DNA from 3 places in the Priestia filamentosa genome. Region 3 is predicted to be linked to each of the others. Evidence: predicted binding sites of a transcription regulator. Region 3 holds the regulator's gene; each other region holds the start of a gene.

Region 1 (8,119 bases), on a different contig from region 3:
ATAAAAGGTTATTAAGTGACTTGACAAAATGTTCAGAATGTTATTGTATATAAATGTTTATACTACTCTATTTAAGGAGTGCTCAATAGGAAAGTAAAAAAGCGTGGAGGACAGGAGTGTTTTCCACGCTTTTTATATTTACATAGTATTTGGTCGTAAATCTTTAGGAGGGGTGTTATGAATATAAGAAGGGGCCGGTTTAAGTTTTGGTTTACCACCATATGCTTGAGGGTTTTGTACATATTGAAAAGTTCCTTCCCCATCCATGCTTGGTCCGCTAGCCCATCTTCCTGTTGCACTTTTATCTCCTTCAGAGAAGTTAAATAGAACATGAGATACTTCACGTTTTTCGAGTTGACGAGGAAATGTACTTGGAACAACAACGTTTTCTTTTGCTTCCAGCTCTTTAATTGCTGCAATCCATTGATTTTGATGCATTGTGTCGCGAGCGATAAGCCATGAAAGCATATCTTTTACACCGCGATCATTTGTGGCTTCATAAAGCCTTACAACTTGAAGACGTCCTTGTGATTCTGCATTTAAGTTAGCACGAAAATCTGCAAGTAGGTTGCCGCTTGCGATAATATAGCCAGCATGCCATCTGTTTCCAAGGCTATCAGCAGGCATCGCACCTAATCCTGAAACAATTGCATGTTGGGGATTCATTCCACCAAGGATAGCGCCAAGTACAGGATCTTTAGCAGCGTCCTCAAGATCTCCAACAGGTGCCCCATCAAGTAGGCGAGCAATCATTGTTGCGAGCATCTCAATGTGTGCAAGCTCTTCTGCTCCTGTATCCATAAGTAAGTCTTTATATTTTCCATCTCCTCGTACGCTCCAGCCTTGAAACAAATACTGAAGGGCAACGGAAATCTCACCAAATTGTCCTCCTAAAACTTCTTGAAGCTGTTTTGCAAAAAGTGGGTCTGGGCGCTCTGGTTTTGCACGATATTGAAGTTCCTTTGTATGAAAAAACAAGTAAGCTCCTCCTTATCTTCCTATGAATAGTCACATATGTAACTTATTCATAGGGGGATAAAGAAATGCTTACTTGTTAGAAAACATATATATATAATGTGAGAAGATGTATTAGACAAACATCCCAATTAATGAGTAAACAATAACTGTTGAGAACAACAATGTCATGTGAACAAGAGAGAAAATAAACATTGATGTTGCCCATTTTTCTCCATTCATTTTCTTATAACCAAACAAGCTTAGTCCTAGCCATAAAAGTCCTAAAATGAGAGAGACAATTGTAAGCCCTAAGCTTAGTGGCAGGAAGAGAAAGCTTGTAGCTATAAGAACAATAAGATATACGTTTGTTTGTACATATGTTCTTTTGAATCCTTTTACAACTGGAAGCATTGGAACATTTGCTGCTTTATAGTCATCATGTTTACGTATCGCAATGGCGTAGAAGTGAGGCATTTGCCAAATAAGTGTGATTACAAAAAGTCCAATAATAGCTGGATTTGTTACATCCTGACTAATTGCAGCCCAACCAATTAATGGAGGAGTTGCGCCTGAAATACTACCGATCTCTGTGTTGTAAATTGTTCTGCGTTTGCTCCACATTGTATAAGGTACAAGATAGAAAAACAGTCCAAGAAAGCCGAAAAGAGCAGCCATTGGTGTTGCTAAAGCTAAAGCTATTAATCCAAGTACAGCTAAAGAAATGCCGAGCCATAATACTGTACTTGTCTTAATTTCACCTGTTACAGTGGGTCTATCTTGAGTACGTTTCATTAAAGAGTCAATATCGCGGTCATAGAGGTTATTTAAAGCCCCCGCAGCACCCATAACAAAGATAGATCCTATCAAAGCAAACAAAAGCTCCGGTAACTTATCAATTAGCGTGAGATTGTACGTAGAGAGAGCTAATGTAAGTCCAGCAAGCATTGTAATTAAATTTGATTTAATAATTCCAGTTTTCACTGTCTGCTTTAGGATCGTCCAAGAAGTTCGTTGTTCTGTTGTAACGAGATTTTCTTCCCTTGCTATCATATTTCCTCGCTCCTTTTTATAATAGTAAGTAACCTAAAAATAGTGCTTGTATTGTTCTAATAGCTAAAAAAACAGCCCTGTTTTTTGCTGAAAAATTTTTATAGACTACTCGGGTATATTAATGTTATATTCAAATATTGTCAAGAAAAGGAGTTGGAAAAAAGGGCGAAAAAAGCGCTTATATAGCTTATAAAAACGCTTTCTATAAAATTGTGCTAATTTGTCCACTTTCTCAATCTATTCTCAATTATAACCGTAAAAAAATTCCTTATTCATAGTATGCTGGAAGTAATGTAAAACATGAGAAAATATTAAAAGAAAAAATAGACAATATAAGGTATAAGTTGGACGGACATTCATATATTTTTCTTTATAATATGAATTTATATATAAAATTAAGGAGGAATAGACATATAAATACCTTTGATTTTCTAATGGCTTTTGTATCAGGCACTATTGTTGGAGCTGTAGGATACCGTTTTTACGAGTGAAATGGCGGGTAATTACAGCATCTCGTTCAGCCAAAGAATTCATTTGGTGGCAGTCAGCAGCTCTCTTATCAGCCATCGGTAGAAGAGCTTCAGGCTCAGAAAGAGCGGTTGGAAGATATGATAGCTGAGAGCTTCAAGTAAAATAAAAAAGAAGGAGAAACAGTTCCCGGCTGCTTCTCTTTTTTATTGCTATGGGGGGAATAGATTATATATATTACTTTGACAATAGAAAGTTTGTTTCCTTTATTTTGAGGATTTGTCCAAAGGAAAATTTCATTTTATACACTTGAAATTTAAGTGAATTTCAAGAAATAGATCATAAATGTTCTATTTTTAAAGAGAAGGAAAAAGTCCTTTAATTCCTTCTGCAATCATTTGAATAGCCATCACAGCCAGAATAAGCCCCATGAGCCTTGAAATCACATTGACGCCATTTTGTCCAAGTTTTTTGATAATGGATGAAGAATAATAAAATAAGAAGAATGTAACAGCTAGAATTAGTGTGTAGCTAATAAAGACACTTGCCATTTGTTTGAGTGAGTGTGAAGTCTGGGACATTACAGTTGCAATTGTCCCCGGACCAGCCATAATGGGCAGAGCAAGAGGGGTGATTGAGATATCATTTTTAGCTTCAGCTTCTCTTTGTTCTGTTTGGTGAGGGCTTTGAGCATTAGAAGTTTTAGCATGAAGAAGGTTGTAAGCAATTCCAAAAATCAAAATGCCTCCCGCGATACGGAATGCATGGATTGTGATGCCGAACATTGAAAAAATGAAGTTTCCAAGAAGTAAAAATACAGTAAGGATGATGAAAGAAATAATAGCAGCTTTACGTGCATTGTGATGCTTTTCTTCGAGAGAATAGCCGTTTGTAAGTGAGATAAAGATAGGCATGTTCCCTAATGGATTCATAACGGCAAAAAAGGAAATGGTTAACTTTAGAATAAGAGTAAACAAAGTGGGCAGCTCCTTTCCTAATTTAATATTTATTAACGTACCCATTCTGTCTCGCTATTAATCGATAGAGTAGGCTTATAAATCTTAAATGATATATTTCCTTCCTATACTTTTAATCCTCAGAAGATTATAAGGGTCTTTAGTAACCAAAAACGACAGGTCTAAAGATCTATTTTTAGAATATAATTATTTTGTGAAAATTATTAACTTTTATTATTGAAATTATAGAGTGTTTATCAAAGGAATGTAATCGCTTTTATTAATATAGGTATATTATTGTTAAATATAACAAGTAATGTATCGTAGTTCCTTTTGTTTATATTTATTCCTTTTAAAAAACTTTAAATAGAATAAATATAAATAAAAATACCTGCTTAAAGTATTTCTTTGAGGACTACCCAATAATTAATAGAGTAAATAGTAGACTAAATTTTCATTTAACTTTATGGAAAAGATACAGGTTCTGTTGTGGAAAAAGGAAATTTAAGATATTTTTAAGTAAGAAAGATTTTAAGCAGAAGGGAAAGATTAGAGTGGCAGATTTATCAAAACGAATTGTGGCAAATCTAGAAAACTCCTCATGGATTCGTAAGCTTTTTGATGAGGGAAACCGTTTAAAGAAAGAGTTTGGAGAAGATCAAGTTTTTGATTTCTCATTAGGTAATCCAGTTGTTGAACCACCAAAATCATTCACAGAAGCGCTGCGTGAAGAAGTGAAAAAAGGAGGACACGGATACATACCAAACCAAGGGCTTGTAGAAGCAAGGGAAAAAGTAGCCGAGTTTATCAGTTCACGTTTCTCTGGTAACTTCTCCTCAAAGCACATTGTGATGACTGTGGGAGCAGGAGGAGCTTTAAATGTGGCCTTACGAAGTATTTTAAATGAAGGTGAAGAAGTCATTGTTCTTGCTCCTTATTTTGCCGAGTACAAAGCATACATTGAAAACAACGGTGGAAAGGTAGTTAGCTGTCCATTAACAGAAAAATTTGAGATTGATATTGAAGCTGTTAAAAAAGCCATTACTCCAAAAACAAAAGGACTTATTTTAAATACTCCGCATAACCCAACAGGAACGGCTCTTACACAAGAAAATGTTAATGAGCTAGGTGAGCTTTTAAAGTCGTGTGAAAAAGAAAACAGTCAAAGCATTTACGTTTTATTTGACGAGCCTTATAGCCAGCTTATTTATGACGAAGAGCTTGCAGATCCATTTAAAGCATATCATAACATCATTTTAGCCAGCTCTTTCAGTAAAGATTTAGGAATTGCTGGTGAACGTTTAGGTTATCTTGTTTTAGATAGCAATACACCTGATGTGGACCTTCTTACTGCTGCATTTGTATACTGCAACCGTACACTTGGTTTTGTAAATGCTCCAGTCTTAATGCAGCGGGCAATTGCAAGCATGGATAACTTAAAAGTAGATGCAAGCGACTATAAAAAACGTCGTGATTTAATTGTAGATATTCTACAAGAAGCAGGCTTTGACTTTATGATGCCAAAAGGTGGTTTCTTCGTTTTTCCCAAATCACCAATTGAAGATGAAGTAGCATTTTGTCAGCATGCAGCTGAAAAATATAAAATCTTAGTTGTCCCAAGCAGCGGATTCGGAGTAAAAGGGTATTTCCGATTATCGTTTAGTGTATCTCTTGACCAGATTGAACGTTCAAGAGAGGCCTTTATTGCTCTTTATAAAGACTTTGCTTAACGGAAGCAGCCTTATATTAGGCTGCTTTTGTTTTGTTACAAATACGTCTTTAAAAAGTCATAAGCTTCAGCACGCATTCCAGCTGTCTCAATGTGCCCACAGGGATAACGGCTCATTTTCCAATGATGAGCTAGTCCCCTCTCTTTATAAATTCTTTTTAATTCTTCGTCAATAATAGAAAGTCCATCATAAGGAGTTAACAGGTCATGTTCTCCTACAAGACTTAGGTGTGGTCGAGGCGCAATGAAAGATTGAATCTCGGCTGTTTCAAAATGTTTAAGAAGGCTAGGAACATAGGAGTAGAAGCCATGGGAATCAAGCCGTCTCTGTTTTACTAGTGTTCTAGCCTCTACTTGTGCTGTAATATCTATACAAACTGAAATACGCTCATCTAAAGCAGCAACCCACCATGCCATTAATCCACCCATTGACATGCCCATTGTTGCAATGCGAGTAGAATCAACATCGTCTCGTTCGAATAAGTAGTCAATTCCTCTTATGCTGTCATAGATCATCATTCCCCATAAAACTTCACCATTCCAAAGCATCTCCTTAAAAATCTCTGTTTGAGCTTTTCCTGCTCTTTCCCCAAAACCCCACATATCAAGGCAAAGCACATTGTAGTCTAAGTTTGTTAATGTTTTGGCAAATGCTTCTTCATATAAATAGGGGCTACTTTTCAGGAGTTCTTTCTTTCCCATGTGGTACAGGCCGCCATGTGAATGATTAAAAAGCACAGTTGGTCTTTTCTTGGCTTTGTTTTTTGGTTTAACGAAATAAGCAGGAACGTTTTCTCTGCCATTTAGAGATAGTAAAATTTCCTCTACAAGGTAGGTTTCCATCTCTCGCTCAAAAAGGGTTGTGACAGAGATTTTACTTTTTTCAGGCAGGTCACCAAGGAGCTCCCAAAGTTTTTGTTTCTCTTTTGTGATTTTCATGTGTTCCCTCCTTTTAAGAAAAGTGTAGTATATAAGACAAATTATAGATTTGAAAAGGTGAATTTTCTATATTAAAATTGACATAAGGGAACATTTGTTCTGTTATGGTAAATAGAGAGGAGAGATAGCATGGAAAGGCCGCCCTTAATAAAAGGTTTATCAGAACATAAATTTAGAAACTTCTACTGGCTTAAAAAAGAACTGCAGTCATTTTGCCGTGATAATGGATTAAGTACATCAGGATCGAAAGACGAGATAATAGAGCGTATAGGAATATTTCTGGGGGAAGGGAGAATCGTAAGGCCAGCAAAGAGAAGAACAGTACATTCATTAGGTGAAGAGTTATGTCTTGAAACGGTCATTACGAAACATCACAGGTGTAGTCAAAAAGTGAGGGCCTTTTTTAAGCTTCACATTCCGAATTTTCACTTTTCTACTTACATACAAAATTACTTCAAAAATAACGTAGGAAAGACATATCGGGAGGTGATAGAAGCTTGGGTGAAAGAGGAGAAGCGTAAAAAAGATCCAACTTATCGACCAAAGCTTGGATCTCAGTTTCAGTACAATCAGTTTATTCGAGATTATTTTGCCGATCCCAAGAATAAGGGTAAGGGTAGGGAAGACGCTATCTTAGCTTGGAAGCATATTAAAAGTCTTCCTGGTGATAACAAATATAGAGGAGAGGAATAGTCTTAACCTAATAAAAACCCTTCTTTTCTCTAAGAGAGAAAAGAAGGTAAGAAGAAAACGAATCTCTTAAAAGTTCAATAGTATAATAATCAATAAGATGAACTATCTGTTTATTTTTCATTTGCACGCTCTTTTTGAGCTGCACGTAAGGCGTCATTCACTTTGCGCCCTTCATCTAAAGATTCACTTTCAATACCGCTCTTAAGTGCCCAAGCGTAGAAGAAAAGAGAAAGTACAGTGATTAGAAGCATGTCCCATCCGTACTTAATAATATTTAGTCCTCCAAACTTCTCGCTTCCCAGCCAAGAGATGACTACCATTGAGAGAAGATAAACAACCATCCAAGCTCCAGCTTTGAAATTCTTCTTAAAATCTTTCCAATTATTTTTGGCTTGATAATAAAAATAAATTGGAAATCCGATTAAGATAATAAACAAAACTTGTCCTGTTAACGGCCAACGCGCCCAGTAAAGAGTTAGGGAAGCAAAAATGAAACCAAGTGGTGCAATAATGCTTAATCCTTTTAAACGAAGCGGACGGTATAAATCTTTACCGATTTTTCGCAACGTCATAACAGTAATTGGACCTGTCAAATATGAAATAAGGGTTGCAACTGAGATAATTTCAGCTAACACTCCCCATCCTCTGAATAAGAATAAGAAAATTAAAGATACGCCTAAGTTTACAAACATGGCTTGACGAGGAATCCCATAAAGGGGGTGTAGCCTACCGATGAAGCTTGGCAAGTATTTGTTCTTTTCCATTCCATAAAGCATACGAGCTGTTGTTGCTGTATACGTAATTCCTGTACCTGAAGGAGACACAAAAGCATCGGCATACAGTACAATAACAAGCCAGTTAATTCCCAATGCAATTGCTAAGTCAGCAAACGGTGAATTGAAGTTCAAGTGACTCCATCCGTTTACAATTGCTGCAGGATCAACAGCGCCGATAAAGGCTACTTGAAGAAGTACATAAATTACAGTAGCAATTAAGATAGAGCTAATAACAGCAATTGGAATAGATCTACCTGGATTTTTAGCTTCACCAGCCATATTAATAGGGCTTTGGAAACCATTAAAAGCAAATACAATTCCAGATGTTGCAACAGCTGTTAGAACGCTAGCCCATCCACTAGGTGCAATGCTGTCTCCTGCTGTGAAATTTCCACTATTAAAGCCAACAAACAACAGAGCGCCAATTGTTAATCCTGGGATTATAATTTTGAAAACGGTAATAAGCGAGTTTGCTTTCGAGAACAAACTCACTGTCCAATAGTTTAGGAAGAAGTAAACAAGTAAAAGGGCTGTTGCAACAAGTAATCCTT
Region 2 (8,119 bases), on a different contig from region 3:
AACTTATTGAAGATAAAGAAGCGGCAGTAAGTTCGTTTCAAAAGCTTTCAAAAGCAGGTCTTAGTCAAGTTAATCCACCATCTCTTGTGAAGTTTTTTCAGTACACACATCCTCCAATGTTAGAGAGAATGCAATATATTCAACAACACAAATAAGTATGATAAATTTTGAAAAATAAAAGAAGCTATAAACAGTAAAAAATTTCAAAAAAGTAGTTCCGTTTTTTAATCTATTGTTATATAATAATTAACGTAAATACAAACTGTAGTATAACAGAAGATGAACAGCTTTTTGTTTTAGAATGTCGTCAATGCTTTTATGAAAAATTCATCAATAAGGGGATGAAGAAATGAAAGATTTACGCGTACAAAAATTAGAACAAAGCTGGAAAAACGATAAAAGATGGGAAGGTATTACACGCCCATATTCAGCAGAAGATGTTATTAAGCTTAGAGGATCGATTGATATTGAATATACGCTCGCAAAGAACGGAGCCGAAAAACTTTGGAAAGGTCTCCATGAAGAACAATTTATTAATGCTTTAGGAGCTTTGACAGGAAATCAAGCTGTACAGCAAGTAAAAGCAGGATTGAAAGCTATTTACTTAAGCGGCTGGCAAGTTGCCGCTGATGCAAACCTTTCAGGACATATGTATCCAGATCAGAGTTTATATCCAGCAAACAGTGTACCAAGTGTTGTGAAGAGAATTAACCAAGCTCTTCAGCGTGCAGATCAAATTCAGCATCTTGAAGGAGAAGGGGAAATTGATTACTTTGCTCCTATCGTAGCAGATGCAGAAGCAGGATTTGGTGGTCAGTTAAACGTTTTTGAATTGATGAAAGGAATGATTGAGTCTGGAGCATCAGGGGTTCATTTTGAAGACCAACTTTCATCAGAAAAGAAATGTGGCCACCTTGGTGGAAAAGTACTCCTTCCAACTCAAACAGCTGTGAAAAATTTAATAGCAGCGCGTTTAGCAGCAGATGTGATGGGAGTACCAACGCTTGTTATTGCACGCACAGATGCAGATGCAGCTGATTTGATTACGAGTGATATTGACCCTGTTGACCAGAAATTTATTGCGAGCGAAGAAAGAACACCAGAAGGTTTCTATCGCACAAAAGCAGGTATTGATCAAGCAATTGCTAGGGGCTTAGCATATGCTCCATATGCTGACTTAGTATGGTGCGAAACATCTGAACCAAGTTTAGAACAAGCGGAAAAATTTGCAAAAGCAATACATGAGGAATTCCCAGGTAAGATGCTTGCTTACAATTGTTCGCCATCTTTCAACTGGAAGAAGAAATTAGATCAAGAAACAATTGAAGAGTTTCAGCGTGAAATCGCAAAAATGGGCTACAAGTTCCAATTTGTTACTCTTGCAGGATTCCATTCTTTAAATCACAGCATGTTTGAGTTAGCGCGAAAATATAAAACGCGCGGTATGGGAGCCTATTCAGAGCTTCAACAAGCAGAATTTGCAAGTGAAAAACATGGCTATAGTGCAACAAGACATCAGCGCGAAGTTGGCACAGGATATTTTGATCAAGTATCTCAGATTGTTACAGGTGGTACGTCTTCAACAACAGCTTTAAAAGGCTCAACAGAAGAATCACAGTTTACTGAAGCATAAAAAAGAGGAGAAGCGCTTACGCTTCTCCTCTTTTTTATTTGAAGATAGATATAAAAAAACCCTTCAAGAAATGAAGGGCTTTACATGCTATGTTGTGCTTTTCATAAGGGCTGCATATTTCTCGGCTAACTTGTAGAACGTTTGCTGATCACCTGTGTCTAAAGCGTTATTAATCTCTGTTTCCAAAATCTCTTTTTTGCGTTTGAAAAGGGAATCATCAATAACCATTTGGATGTACATCTGTAACAGGTTTTCGTCCTTTCTGTTTCTCCGTGAATGGGCTAGCGACTTCATCATCTCAGTGTAAGAATTTTCGTTTTTAATGAGAATCACCCCTGCGCCTTTTTTTTAGTATATAAACGAAAAAGCGAAAATACAACTAGAATTTATAATTTTTAAAAAATTTATTTGTTCTGTACTGTAACAGAGCAACCAAGCCTTTTATTTTGATAATCTTTACCCCATTAAAAAAGACTTAAAACAGGCTTATGTCCTTAAAAGAGGACAAACTGTACAAGAAAATCTATAATGGGATAAAATAAGAACAAGGATAAAAGTTATGAAGAGATGGAGGAAGCTTGGGCATTGAATGAAGTAGAGCATTTTTTTACACTAGAGAACATTTTAGACTTGCTTAATAAATATCAGTCATTTGGTCTTTTACCTGGTATTTTGCTACCCTTCCTTGAAGCTTTTATTCCAATCTTGCCGCTGTTTGTTTTTGTTGTAGCTAATTCGGCGGCATTTGGACTGTGGCTAGGGTTTCTTATATCTTGGCTCGGAGCAGTAGGAGGAGCACTTTGCGTATTTTTACTTGTCAGGAAATATGGACAGCGACGCATTTTCAATTTTCTACATCGCCATCAGCAAGTGCGCCGCGTCATGGATTGGCTCGAGCGTCACGGCTTTGGTCCTTTGTTTATTATGCTATGCTTTCCTTTTACTCCTTCAGCAGCCATCAATGTCGTTGCAGGGCTATCCCGTGTTAGTATGGCTCAGTTTGCCTTAGCCGTTATGGCGGGGAAAATGGTTATGATTTTTGCGATAAGCTATATTGGAGAAGATATCGGATCATTTTTTAGAGAGCCTCTTAAAACAGTTATTGTACTTGCTGTTATCGTAATCCTGTGGATTGTAGGAAAGCGAATTGAAATTCATCTAAATACGAAAACAGGCTATAAGCAACGAAAGCGAGAAAGAGGATAAAATACTTGTAAAATATTAAGCCCTGAAGGAACTGTCCTATGACAGTTCCTTTTGTTTGAAAAATAAATTAAATTAATCTTGCAATCATGAAAAGGAAGAATATTGAATAATGTAAAAGTAGAAGGTCTTCTGCAGAAAAAATAAAGCTTTAGTTATTAAAACTAGTTCAAACGGCGAGGGAAAGGGTAAACAAAAGTATAAACCTATTAACTATATGGGAATATAGGGGGATGCTTATGAAGAAAGTGCTACTGAAAAAGACAACGCTTTCGAATGGAGAAACATTAGGATACCGAGAGCGGGAAGGAGGATCGGTTCCTTTATTACTCATCCATGGAAATATGACATCATCGAAGCATTTTGATACCTTTTTAGAAAAAGCGGATGAAAAATATAAGATTTATGCGCTTGATCTAAGAGGATTTGGTGAATCCACTTATAATACACGAGTTGAAGATATACGTGACTTTGCGAAAGATGTAAAACTTTTTGTTGATCAAATTCACCTGAAAGATTTTGCACTTCTTGGGTGGTCACTTGGTGGAGGAGTTTGCTTACAGTATGCGGCACTTTATCCAGATGACTGTCATCATCTTATTTTAATATCATCTGTCTCGACTAGAGGATATCCACTTTATGAGATGGACGAGTTAGGAAGGCCTAATGTAAATCACCGTCTTTCAACTAGAGAAGAAGTTGAGGGAGATAGTCGGATTGCTCCAATGGTAACAGCTTATGAGACGAAAAACTATCCCTTTCTCCGAGCTGTATGGGATTCGCTTGTTTATGTATATGAGAAACCGGAAGAAGAACGATATCAATCCTATTTAGAAGATATGACAACACAGCGCAATTTAGCAGACGTTTATTATAGCTTAAATTCCTTCAATTTAAGTAACGATCATAACGGGCTTAAGGAAGGAAGTAATGAAGTTCAAAACATTCAAATACCTGTTTTAATCCTTTATGGAGACAAGGATTATGTTATCACACAAAAAATGACAAGGGAAATTACTGTTGACCTAGGTGAATTTGGCACATATGTGGAATTAAATAAGTGTGGACATTCTCCACTTGTCGATGCACTTGATCAAGTTCTCCATGAAATGAATCACTTTCTAAATAAAAAAGAGGGGTGAATAAGAATGAGATTAGAAAACAAAGTAGCGATCATTACAGGAGCAGCAAGTGGGTTAGGATTTGAATCAGCCAAGCGTTTTATGGAAGAAGGAGCAAAGGTAGCACTCGCTGATTTTGATGAAAAAGTTGGGAATGAGAGTGTTGAAGAACTTCAAGGAAAAGGCGGTATTGTCGAGTTTTTTAAAGTAGACGTCGCAAACCGTGATTCCGTAGACTCCATGGTAAAAAACGTAGTCGACAAGTTTGGAACAGTGGACATTTTGATTAATAATGCAGGTATTACAAGAGACGCTATGTTAACAAAGATGTCTGTGGAAAATTTTCAGAAAGTTATTGATGTGAACTTAACAGGTGTTTTCCATTGTACTCAAGCTGTTGTGCCATATATGATTGAAAAAGGAAAAGGAAAAATCATTAGCACTTCATCTGTATCAGGGGTGTATGGAAACATTGGGCAAACAAACTACGCTGCATCCAAAGCAGCTGTTGTTGGAATGACCAAAACATGGGCAAAAGAACTTGCTCGAAAAGGAATTAATGTGAATGCTGTTGTGCCTGGATTTATCGCAACAAATATGGTTAAGAGCATGCCCGAAAAGGTCATTAATAATCTTGTGAAAACAATTCCAGCTCAAGAGCTTGGAAAACCTGAAGACATTGCAAATGCGTATCTTTATCTTGCTTCTGATGAAGCAAGATATGTTCACGGAACAGCCCTGCACGTTGATGGTGGGATTATGATGTAGTGGAATTAAAAAAATTGGTTAAGGAAGTGCCTTTTTTAAGGCACTTTTTTTGTTTTAAAATGAAAACAGAAGAAATTGTTAAAGAAAAAAATTCATTCATTAGCAAAAACCGAACGGATGTTTTGTAATGGCTTCGATGTTATAATAAAGAAAAAAAGCCGGTTACAAATTACATAATCAGCTTAGAGGAAGGTAGGAGGAGAACAATGGCACTTCAATTTATAATTGGTCGGTCTGGAAGTGGAAAAACATCGTATTGTTTGGATCAAATTCGTTCAGAGCTCCGTTCAGATCCACTTGGAGATCCTATTATTTACTTAGTTCCGGAACAAATGACGTTCCAATCTGATTACAATCTGATTTCAACTAAAGGATTAGCTGGAATGATTAGAGCGCAAGTATTAAGTTTTACACGTCTCTCGTGGAAAGTATTACAAGAAGTAGGAGGCATGACGCGTTTACATCTTGATGATACAGGAATTCATATGTTGCTTCGTCGGATTATCGAAGAAAAGAGAGAGGAGCTGTCTATTTTTAAAAATGCTGCTGAGAAGCAAGGGTTTGTAGATAAGCTTGAAAGTATGATTATTGAACTTAAAAGATATTGCTTAGAACCAGAAGCGTTAACAGAATTAGTCCAGGAAACAAAAGAGGAGGAAGGGGCACTAGGGGAGAAACTTCAAGACTTGCTTGTCATTTATAAGAGCTTTGAAGAATACTTGTTTACAAAATACGTAGATTCGGAAGACTATTTGCAACTTTTAACAGAAAAGCTTCCTTATTCTTCTTATGTGAAAAATGCAACTGTTTATGTTGATGGCTTTTATACTTTTACTCCTCAAGAGCTTAACATTCTATTTTCTTTAATGAAGGAAGCCAAAGATGTGAAGATTTGTTTAACAGGAGAGAAGGAAAGCTCTTATCTCTTTAGAACAACAGCTGAAACATATCAAACGCTAAAAAACGGAGCAGTTGAAGAAAGCATTGAAATTATGGATTCCCTTGTTTTAAAAGGTGGGGTAAGATACAACGATTCTTCCCCACTTCGTCATCTTGAACAATTTTTTGAGCATCGCCCTGTCCCAACTTTCGAGCAAGAAGTAGACGATATTAAGCTTTTTCCAAGCGCAAATAGGCGAGCTGAAATAGAAGGTGTTGCACGAGAAATACGTAAGATGGTTTCACAAGGAACGTACAGATATCGAGATATTGCTGTTATTATTCGTAATCCAAATGAATACGAAGACACGATAAGAGCGCTTTTTGAAGACTATGACATTCCGCACTTTATTGACCAAAAACGAGCAATGGCCCATCATCCGCTTATCGAGTTAGTGCGTTCAAGCCTTGAGATAGCAGGAGGTTCATGGCGGTATGAACCTATTTTTAGAGCAATTAAAACAGACCTGCTTTTTCCCCTCGACACTTCTCTTAATGAGATAAGAGAAGAGATGGACAAGCTTGAGAACTATGTACTCTCTTATGGTATTCAAGGTTCTAGGTGGACAAGTGAGGAAAAATGGACCTATAGACGTTATCGTTCCCTTGAAGATGTAAAAACAGGACAAACAGACGAAGAAAGAGAGATAGAACAAAAGTTAAATGAATTAAGAGACATTGTTGTTCATCCTATCCATTCATTGCAAAAAAGTTTAAAGAAAGCAAAAACAGGTTTTGAATATGGAAAAGCAATCTATGAGTTTCTTCTTTCTTTAAATATCCCTGAAAAGATGGAGAAGCTTAGAGAAGAAGCAAATGAAAATGGAGACTTACAGCGTGCTGATGAGCATCATCAAGTATGGAAAGCAGTTATTCACTTACTGGATCAATTTGTAGAAATGATGGGAGAACAAAAGCTATCTTTTACACTCTTTAGCTCTATTTTAGATACGGGATTTGATAGCTTGAAATTTGCGCTTGTTCCTCAATCAATTGACCAAGTGATGGCAGCGAACTTTGAGCGTTCTCGTTTAACAAATATAAAAGCTGTTTTCGTTATTGGAGCAAATGACGGGGTTATTCCAGCTCTTCCTGTAGAAGACAGCCTTTTATCAGATTCTGAACGTGAAAACTTGCAGCGGATAGGTGCTTCTCTTGCTCCAAGTACAAGGGATCAGCTTTTTGATGAAGATTTCCTAATTTATCTTGCTTTTGTTTTACCAAAAGAGCGTCTCTACATTAGCTATCCTCTTGCAAACGAAGAAGGGAAAACGTTGCTTCCATCAAGGGTTATCAATCATTTGCGTGAAATGTTCCCGCTTTTAAAGGAAGAGTGGCTTGCAGCAAATCCAGCAGAGCTTTCTGAAGACGATCAGCTTGCTTATATTCAGAGTCCCTATACCTCCCTTGCAAACTTAGCATATCAATTACAAGCGTGGAGGAATGGCTACCCGATTAGCCCAATATGGTGGGATGTTTATAATTATTTTATAAAAGATGAAAATTATCATTTATACAGCCGCCAAGTTTTAAGCAGTTTATTCTATAAAAATGAAGCTAAAATGCTTTCAAAAGGAATTACTAAAAAACTTTATGGCAAAAAAATTAAAACAAGCGTTTCACGTATGGAAAAATTTAATGCATGTCCATACTCTCACTTTGCGGCGCATGGGCTAAAATTAAAAGAACGACGTGTTTTTAAACTCAATGCTCCTGATATCGGTGAACTGTTTCATGGCGCGTTAAAGTTAATCTCAGAGAGATTACAGCATGAAGGAAAAGAGTGGAGTGAGCTTACAAGGCAGGAATGTCAGGAGCTTGCTGCATTTAGCGTTGGCGAGCTTTCCTTAAATTTGCAAAATGAGATTTTATTAAGTTCGTATCGTCATCGGTACTTAAAACGAAAACTTCAGCAAACAGTAGAGCGAGCAACCATTATTTTAAGTGATCATGCAAAAGCAAGCGGATTTGCACCGATCGGACTTGAGCTTGCCTTTGGTCCGAAAGAAACGTTACCATCACTTCCGATTACATTACCAAATGGAACAAAGATGGAACTCGTTGGCCGAATTGACAGGGTCGACAAAGCGATGAGTTCAAAAGGCCTTCTTCTTCGGATTATTGACTATAAATCAAGCGACAGAGATATTGACTTAGTTGAAGTTTATTATGGGCTTTCCCTTCAAATGCTTGCTTATTTAGATGTTGTTATCACGTATGCTGCGAAATGGCTTGGTAAAGAAGCATTGCCAGCAGGTGTCCTTTATTTCCATGTACACAATCCATTTGTGAACAGTACAAAACTTCTTAAAGAAGATGAAATTGAAGAGGAGCTATTCAAAAAGTTCAAGATGAAAGGCCTTCTTCTTGGTGAAGAGGAGTCTATTAAATTAATGGACACAACACTTGAATCAGGCCATTCAAAAATTGTATCAGCAGGTTTGAAGAAGACGGG
Region 3 (8,119 bases):
GATTAGAAAGGCCAAGAAGGATAGAGAAGAAAGAACCATTTATGAAGAAAGCTACAAAGGACCCGATAAAAATGAGAACATTAAGCATACTTCCTGACAAAAAATAACCTATATATCTCTTTCTCATTTTTTCATATTCAGACATCCCTGGCGTCATCACAACTTGTCCCCAGTTAACCCAGCTCTTGTTCTCTGTCACTTGGATTTTATCCCTCTGTTTAGATACAACAAGGGGACCAATTACAAAGCGTTCAAATGTATAACCATTTGCTTTACAAAATAAGAAATGACCAAGCTCATGGCAAAGAACAGCAAGTAAAATAGCAAGCAGTGGGAGCACTCCAATAACTACAAAAATCCCCCAATCAAACGTAACATAAGTAATGAAAGTGAAAATGATAAATAAAACAAAGTAAGGTAGCGGAAATTTAAACGTGTTCACTCTTTTCCATTCCTCCAGTTTTAGTTTCAATCTTTCATATGTCCTACTCTCTAAACGAAGTGAGACAGGTATCTTTTATGTTATGTTTCGTTCTCTCTCCTTCTTTCTCCTTGTTCTATTCAAAGGTTTTCAAAAAAAGAAGAAGCTAGGAGAGAATGGATATTTCTAGCCTTACATTTTTCGGTCAACTTTCTCAGACAATTGATCTATTTTCTGTTCCAACCGTGCTAAATATTGCTGTTTCTTTTTTTGTTGCCTTATCATCTTTAAGATGAACTTTAGGATAAAACCTACAATGGCTAGAAGAAGAATCATCATCAATAGTTGATAAATAGCATCTCCGATAGCAAAGCTTCCCATCTACTTCCCCCTTTATATATATACCCAGTTAAAAATATACAATCACCCTTATAATACCATATATCTCCAACTGTTTTAACATAAAAAAAACCACCCTCTCTATTGTGATACTGTACAATAGAAAAAGTGATTTTCAGACGGATTCCGCTATTATGGTAGCTTTCACAATCGAGAAACAAACCAAATGCTTGTCCTTTGTAAAGATGAAGACAAATTACTTGTCAATTTGACTGTTCATAGCTTTCATCATTTGGTTAATTTTCTTTTGCGACGGCTTCATGCCCATTTGCATCATCATCATTTTGAGCATTTGCTCATTAATTGGTGGATTTTTCTTTAAGTAGCTCATCATATATTTACGAGCAATGAAAAATCCTAGTGCTATTCCAACAAGTAATGCTAGAACACCAACTAGAATGGGTACCCACATAGTTATATTTCCTCCTTCATGTTGTCTACATTACAGTGTACTAAAACACGTTTTATTATACAACACTTCATCTACAATTTCTCTATTTTACCCAAATTTTCTTTGTTCTTCAACAGGACTTTTCAACCAATTGTAGTGTCCGTTTTCAGAATTTGTAATAAAATAGCGAGAATCATACGTTGCTAACAGTTTTAACACAAGATGCTCTATTTTATACGGACCGTTTGCATGTAAAATCATAAGGTGATCATTCATGCAAAGAGCAGCTTCACTTCCGTTTTGTTGACAAACAAGAAGTGAGCCTCTCATAAATACCCGAAAGCGAGGAAGCCCTGCAAACCCATCTCGTAAATATTCACGCACTTCTAAAACCGGCACAAGGTTTGTAATATAGCGTACTTGTTTTTCAATTTCTTTATAGTAAACATGCTCTTTATATTTAAATTCCTTTAAAAGACCGCCAATCATTTCTGGTCTCGCCCCGTAGTGAGCCCAAAACGGTTCTTTAATTGAATAGAGTTCATAAGTTCTCAACGCTCATTCTCCCCTTTGCGTCTTTTCCTATTATTATATAGGGAAAAAGAAAAAAGGCTTGTCTATCGCTGACGAGGAGAAGCACTTGTTTTGTCGAATTGAAAAAAAGACTGTCATAACGACAGTCTTTTTTTCATTACTGTAGATTTTATGCGTTTAGTAAATTTTTCACGCGAGCTACAACATTTTCAGTAGAGAAGCCGTATTCTTCTAATACTTTTTCTCCTGGGCCAGAAGCACCGAAACCGTCAATTGCTAGGACTTCGCCTTCTCCGCCTACATATTTATGCCAGCCGAATGAAGATCCCATTTCAATACCAAGACGTTTTGTTACAGCGCTTGGAAGTACGCTTTCTTTATAGTCAGCTGATTGAGCTTCAAAACGATCAAATGATGGAATGCTAACAACTGCAACATCGATATTGTCTTTTTTAAGCTCTTCTTGTGCCTTCATAGCCAAACCTACTTCAGAACCTGACGCAAGTAAAAGTGCATCTGCTGTTTCTTTTTGTGCAGGAGAAACGACGTAAGCACCTTTTGAAACGCCTTCGTATGCTTCTTCGTGCGTAATATCAAGCGTTGGCAAACCTTGACGAGTAAGCACAAGCATTGTTGGTTGATCAGTAGATTCAATTGCTAAGCGCCATGCTGCTCCAACTTCCATTGCATCTGCTGGACGCAATACAGAAAGATGAGGCATTGCACGGAATGATGCAAGTTGTTCAACAGGCTCATGTGTTGGACCATCTTCACCAACAGCAATGCTATCATGTGTGAACACGTATGTTACAGGTGTTCCCATTAAAGCTGAAAGACGAATTGCTGGACGAAGGTAGTCAGAGAATACGAAGAACGTACCGCCAAATGGTTTTAAACCGCCATGTAAAGCTAAACCATTTAAAGCTGCTCCCATCGCAAATTCACGAACACCGAACCAAATATTACGTCCGCTGTAGTCTTCTGCTGTAAAGTCACCAGATTTTTTAATTGATGTTTTATTTGAACCAGCTAAATCAGCAGAGCCGCCGAAGAAAGATGGAATGTTTTCAGCAATCGCGTTTAACACGTCTCCTGAAGATGCACGTGTTGCAACTTCTTTACCAGCCTCAAAGCTTGGTAAAATGCTGTTCCAGTCTACATCTACTTCGCCTTTTAAAGCTTTTTCGAACTGCTCAGCAAGCTCGCCATGCTGCTCTTTGTATTCTGCAAAAAGCTTGTTCCATTTTTCTTCGCTTTCTTGTCCTTTTTGAACAATTGTGCTTTCAAAATGCTCGTACACTTCATCAGGCACGTGGAAATCTTGTTCAAATGTCCATTTATAAGCTTCTTTTGTTAACTTCATTTCGTCTTCACCAAGTGGTGCACCGTGAACACCTGAGGTACCAGACTTGTTCGGAGAACCATAACCAATTACTGTTTTCACTTCAATTAATGTTGGACGTTTTGTATCTTTTTGTGCTTCTTCAATCGCCGCATTAATTTCTTCAATGTTGTTTCCGTCTTCAACACGGATAACTTGCCATCCATATGCGTTGAAACGACCTTCTACGTTTTCAGAGAATGAACGATCAAGTTCACCATCTAATGAGATATCATTTGAATCATAAAGAACGATAAGACGACCAAGTTGTAAGTGTGCAGCAAGTGAAGCAGCTTCGCTTGCAACCCCTTCCATAAGGTCTCCGTCTCCACAAATTGAATATGTATAGTGGTTTACGATGTCAAAGTTCTCTTTGTTGTAAGTTGCTGCTAAATGTCTTTCACCCATAGCCATACCTACAGCCATTGCGATACCTTGTCCTAATGGACCTGTTGTTGCTTCAACACCAGCTGTATGACGGTATTCTGGATGTCCAGGTGTTTTACTTCCCCATTGACGGAAGTTTTTGATTTCGTCCATTGATAGATCATAGCCTGAAAGGTGTAGAAGGCTATACAGAAGCATTGATCCGTGACCCGCTGATAACACGAAACGATCGCGGTTAAACCATTCAGGGTTTTTCGGATTATGATTCATAAATTTTGTCCATAAAGCATATGCCATTGGAGCTGCGCCCATTGGCATTCCAGGATGTCCTGAGTTTGCTTTCTCAATTGCATCAATAGAAAGTGTGCGAATAGTAGTAATTGATAAATCTTCAATACGTTGTGACATTTTCTTTCCTTCCTTTCTGCTAACAAAAATCTAATAATAACTCTATCATACTAATATTGCCTTGATTTGTACAACAATTCAATAGCAATTATAGCATTTCTTATTAACGATGTTTTCACTCATAAAATACAAAAAAAGGTCAGAGTATAGCACTATTTCTCCTCTAACCTTTTTATGATAACCCATTAATTTAATTTGTTACGTTTTTGACTCTCTTTTAACTTTTTCGGTGTAACATCATTGCCTTCTGGATCGACAATTTTGACCGAATGTAAGGAATTGGTCATTGATTTACGAAAAGTTTGTAAATATTCTTGTCGTAAATTTTTTTGTTCAGAAGCTTCTTTTTCTGTTAAACCTTCTGTTTTTGCTTTGTTTGCAAGCTCATTAATTCGAGCAATTTTATCTTTTGATAACATTGTATTCTCCTTATAAAAAGTTCTCGTTTATGTACATATCGTACAAAAGAGAGGGTAAATTAGCAAGTAAGTTACCTTATTCTATTTCAATGTCCATTTTTTCATTCTCTTCTTGTTCTTTCATATGTTCCTGATAGCGACGGTGAACTGTTGCTTTGCTAACATCATACCCTAATCCTCTTAGCGTTAAAGCAATATCATAAAACGTCAGCTTTTTAGCGCGAAGTCTTATAATGTCTTCAATCGGAACTTCTTTTTTGTCTCGTCCACCGCTTGTTCTATTTTTTAAGTTTAGTTCAGGTTTATATCCGTTTTCTACAGCTCTCTTCATTCCCCGCTTAATTTTAAAACGAACAATTTGGCGCTGATATTCTTCAACAGCAGCTAAAATATTTAAAACCATTGTGTCACTTTCAGATAAATAAAGCTCACCTTGTTCATTCAACGTGTAAACTTTAGCACCCGCTTTTTTCAGTTCATGCATAAGCGCTACTTTACTGTTGCCACGTCCAAGTCTTGTATCATCCTGTACAAGAAGCACATCTCCTTTTCCTTCTTGAAAAAGAGTAAGTGCTTCAATAATTCCATCACGTTCAACGTCATATCCACTATGACGCTCTTCAATAACTTTTATAATTTCAAAACCGTGCTTTTTAGCAAGCTCTTCTAACTCTTCCCTTTGCCTTATTAATGATGTTGTTTGACTTTCTTTTTCCGTGCTTACCCGACAATAAATAATCGCTCTCATATTTCGCCCCTACACAGTGTTTTTAATCTATTATTTCACGAAAGAAAAGAAAACAGCAAGAATCTATTACTGTGTTTTAGCAACAAGCGCATTGTTTAGTTTTTCTTTTAAAACTGGAATATAAATTTCTTCGCCTTCTTTAAGGTCTTTCTTCTCTATATTGTTCTGCTTCTCGACCCAATCTATAAAATCAACGGTTGAAAGCTGATGATTCCCTTGATACTCGTTCGCTAATCCCCAAAGCGTATCGCCTGCTTTAACGGTAACAATGGCATATTGATCAAGCTCTGGCTCTTTTGACACGTTCAATATAATAAATGAAAAAAGTGCAAGTCCTGCAAAAAATGTGACATAGTATGTAAGTGAATTAGTCCTCTTTTTCATCTTTCTCCCACCCTTAAGAATGTATGTTCGGAATATACGTTCTTATTTTATCTCTTTCATTCTTTTATTGTCAACGGATTTTTTTCGAACTTATGTTTGTATCTATGAAAAAACCATGTTATAATCCTAGTAAGATTGAGCTAGATTTGAGGTGAATCCCAATGACAAAGTTATCGAAGAGACAGCAACAGATTTTGAGTCATATAAAAGAATGTGTAAAACTTAAAGGATATCCCCCGTCAGTACGCGAAATTGGTGAAGCAGTCGGACTTGCATCAAGCTCAACGGTTCACGGGCACTTAGCTCGCCTTGAAAGCAAAGGATTAATTCGACGTGACCCTACAAAACCGCGTGCAATCGAGATTCTGGACTTAGATCAAACAAACGATGTTCAAAAAAATAATGTTATTAATGTTCCGGTTATTGGTAAAGTAACAGCAGGACAGCCTATTACAGCGATAGAGAACATTGAAGAATATTTTCCGTTACCTGATAAATATGCAGCTCCTGATGAGCACGTATTTATGCTTGAAATTGTGGGAGATAGTATGATTGAAGCTGGAATTCTAAATGGCGATATGGTAATTGTGAGACAACAGCAAACAGCGAGCAACGGCGATATTGTTGTTGCTATGACAGAAGAAAATGAAGCAACAGTAAAACGTTTCTTTAAAGAAGAAAACTATATTCGTTTACAACCTGAAAACGCGACAATGGCTCCTATTATTTTGAACAATGTTTCAATTTTAGGAAAAGTTATTGGCGTATATCGCTCGATTCATTAGAAGGCGTAAAAAATCCCTCTTTAAATAAGGAAGAGGGATTTTTTACGCTATGTAATGATCATGTACAACCTTCGCACTCGTAATAATGATCTTTTGCTTCAATAACTTTGATCAGTTTGCCAATCTTCACATCATCTTCATCTGTAAACTCAATATCTGCCACGCGCTCTAGAATTTGAGATGCTGCTTCTTCTTCACTTTGCGCAACAACGCTAAACTCTCCTTCTTTCTTTAGCGAAAGCACTTCGTATTGAAATAAATAACGATTCATTTTCTCCTCTCCTTTCCTATAAAGTATATCCTAATATACACTAGCAGAAAGAATGCGCGCAAGAAATCTGATTACGCTCTTTCTCTTATCAGATGCCAAACAAAGAAAAGTTTGATACAATGTTTGCTTAAGAGTACAAATGCTACTGGCATCATGATAGAGAAAGTGGTGAAAAGCACATTGGAAAGAACAAGAAATAGAAAAAGAAGACGTCGACCAAGATGGGGCCGCATTATTCTAGCGCTTATCCTTCTTATAGTTGTTGCTGGAGGAATTTACAGCTTTATTCAATATAAAATAGGACTCTCTGAAGCTCAGGATGGAAGTTTCGCAAAAGACGGAGAGCTTTATGACTTTAATGGTTCACTTCCTAACAACGGAAAAATGAATGTCCTTTTGCTTGGAAGTGATTCACGAGGTGAAGACCACGCTCGTACAGATTCCATCCTTATTGCACACTATGATCAAGACACAAAACAACCTAAAATCGTTTCCCTTATGAGAGACATGTATGTTGACGTTCCAGGACACGGGAAACAAAAATTAAATTCTGCCTTTGCTTTTGGCGGCCCTGAGCTTTTACGTAAAACAATTGAAGAAAACTTCGGCGTTGATATTAACTACTACGCTGTCGTAGACTTTCAAGGCTTCCCAAAAGTCGTGGATGCGATTGCTCCAGACGGTATTACTGTAACAGTTGAAGAAGAAATGTCTTCTGGTATTGGTATGACTCTTCATGAAGGAAAACAAACATTACATGGTGACAAACTTCTTGGCTATGTTCGCTTCCGCCACGATAGTTTAAGTGACTTTGGACGCGTTCAACGTCAGCAAGAAGTGCTAACAAAACTGAAAAAAGAAGCCGCAAGCATCGGCAGTGTCTTCAAACTTCCAAAATTGCTCGGTCTTACAGATCCGTATGTTGATACAAACATTGATCAAAAAACACTTCTACTCCTTGGAAAAGACTTTGCTACAGGAAGTACAAAGGAAGTTAAAACACTTCGCCTCCCTCTTGACGGTACATTTGAAAATGCCCGTGAAGACGTTGGATCTGTGTTAAGTATTGATAAAGAAGAAAATAAAAAAGCTCTACAAGAGTTTCTTAACTAAATGAAGGAAGACTCACATTTTCACAATGTGAGTCTTTTTTTATATCATTTTATCTTTTAGAACATATATTAATAAGAACATAAATAACCTCTGTTGTATTTTCTAACAAAGCTTTTTATACTTTAATGAGAGTTTCTAAAAAACAGGAGGCATGGATATGGGGGAATTTGAACGTCATAGCACCTTTTTTTCGGGTTTTCTAAACAGCCACTATTTGCGTGAAAAAGACAAACATATTTATAAAAAAGAAACACCTCTTTATAAGTTTAACATTATTGGTGCCGGGATGATTGGCCATGAGCATATTAAAGCAACGATGTTAGAAGGACGAGCTACAGTTCACGGCATATATGATCCTAATCAAAAAAGTGTTAAAGAAGCGCTTCATATGATTGAGGAAAGCTTTCCGGGTCATGTTGTCCATGTTTATGATGATTTGAAAGCAGCGTGCGAAGATTCTGATGTTGATGGACTCATT

What was found. The regulator LexA, encoded in region 3, represses DNA repair genes until DNA is damaged. The targets are predictions, from matches to a motif close to CGAACATATGTTCG.
Region 1: B9N79_RS22735 (DUF6434 domain-containing protein) is a predicted target of LexA. The motif match lies at 6,187-6,200, and genes of this name have one in related genera.
Region 2: addB (helicase-exonuclease AddAB subunit AddB) is a predicted target of LexA. The motif match lies at 4,836-4,849, and genes of this name have one in related genera.

The regions. Positions count from the first base shown of each region.
Region 1 is NZ_FXAJ01000010.1:31,524-39,642, forward strand. It holds gene B9N79_RS22705 (manganese catalase) at 139-978, opposite strand; gene cyoE (heme o synthase) at 1,090-2,007, opposite strand; gene B9N79_RS26810 (hypothetical protein) at 2,495-2,626, shown strand; gene B9N79_RS22720 (MarC family protein) at 2,832-3,452, opposite strand; gene B9N79_RS22725 (pyridoxal phosphate-dependent aminotransferase) at 3,980-5,161, shown strand; gene B9N79_RS22730 (dienelactone hydrolase family protein) at 5,197-6,099, opposite strand; gene B9N79_RS22735 (DUF6434 domain-containing protein) at 6,229-6,792, shown strand; gene B9N79_RS22740 (glutamate/serine transporter AimA) at 6,903-8,119, opposite strand, start outside.
Region 2 is NZ_FXAJ01000004.1:107,139-115,257, forward strand. It holds gene B9N79_RS16720 (M48 family metallopeptidase) at 1-155, shown strand, start outside; gene aceA (isocitrate lyase) at 350-1,633, shown strand; gene B9N79_RS16730 (IDEAL domain-containing protein) at 1,721-1,966, opposite strand; gene B9N79_RS16735 (TVP38/TMEM64 family protein) at 2,201-2,839, shown strand; gene phaZ (intracellular short-chain-length polyhydroxyalkanoate depolymerase) at 3,076-3,978, shown strand; gene fabG (3-oxoacyl-ACP reductase FabG) at 3,985-4,725, shown strand; gene addB (helicase-exonuclease AddAB subunit AddB) at 4,932-8,119, shown strand, end outside.
Region 3 is NZ_FXAJ01000001.1:920,217-928,335, reverse strand. It holds gene B9N79_RS04875 (site-2 protease family protein) at 1-442, opposite strand, end outside; gene B9N79_RS04870 (DUF4083 family protein) at 614-802, opposite strand; gene B9N79_RS04865 (YneF family protein) at 1,017-1,238, opposite strand; gene sirA (sporulation inhibitor of replication protein SirA) at 1,320-1,766, opposite strand; gene tkt (transketolase) at 1,915-3,921, opposite strand; gene B9N79_RS04850 (DUF896 domain-containing protein) at 4,107-4,340, opposite strand; gene B9N79_RS04845 (YneB family resolvase-like protein) at 4,417-5,088, opposite strand; gene yneA (cell division suppressor protein YneA) at 5,155-5,472, opposite strand; gene lexA (transcriptional repressor LexA) at 5,634-6,257, shown strand; gene B9N79_RS04830 (hypothetical protein) at 6,316-6,528, opposite strand; gene B9N79_RS04825 (LCP family protein) at 6,682-7,641, shown strand; gene B9N79_RS04820 (Gfo/Idh/MocA family protein) at 7,799-8,119, shown strand, end outside.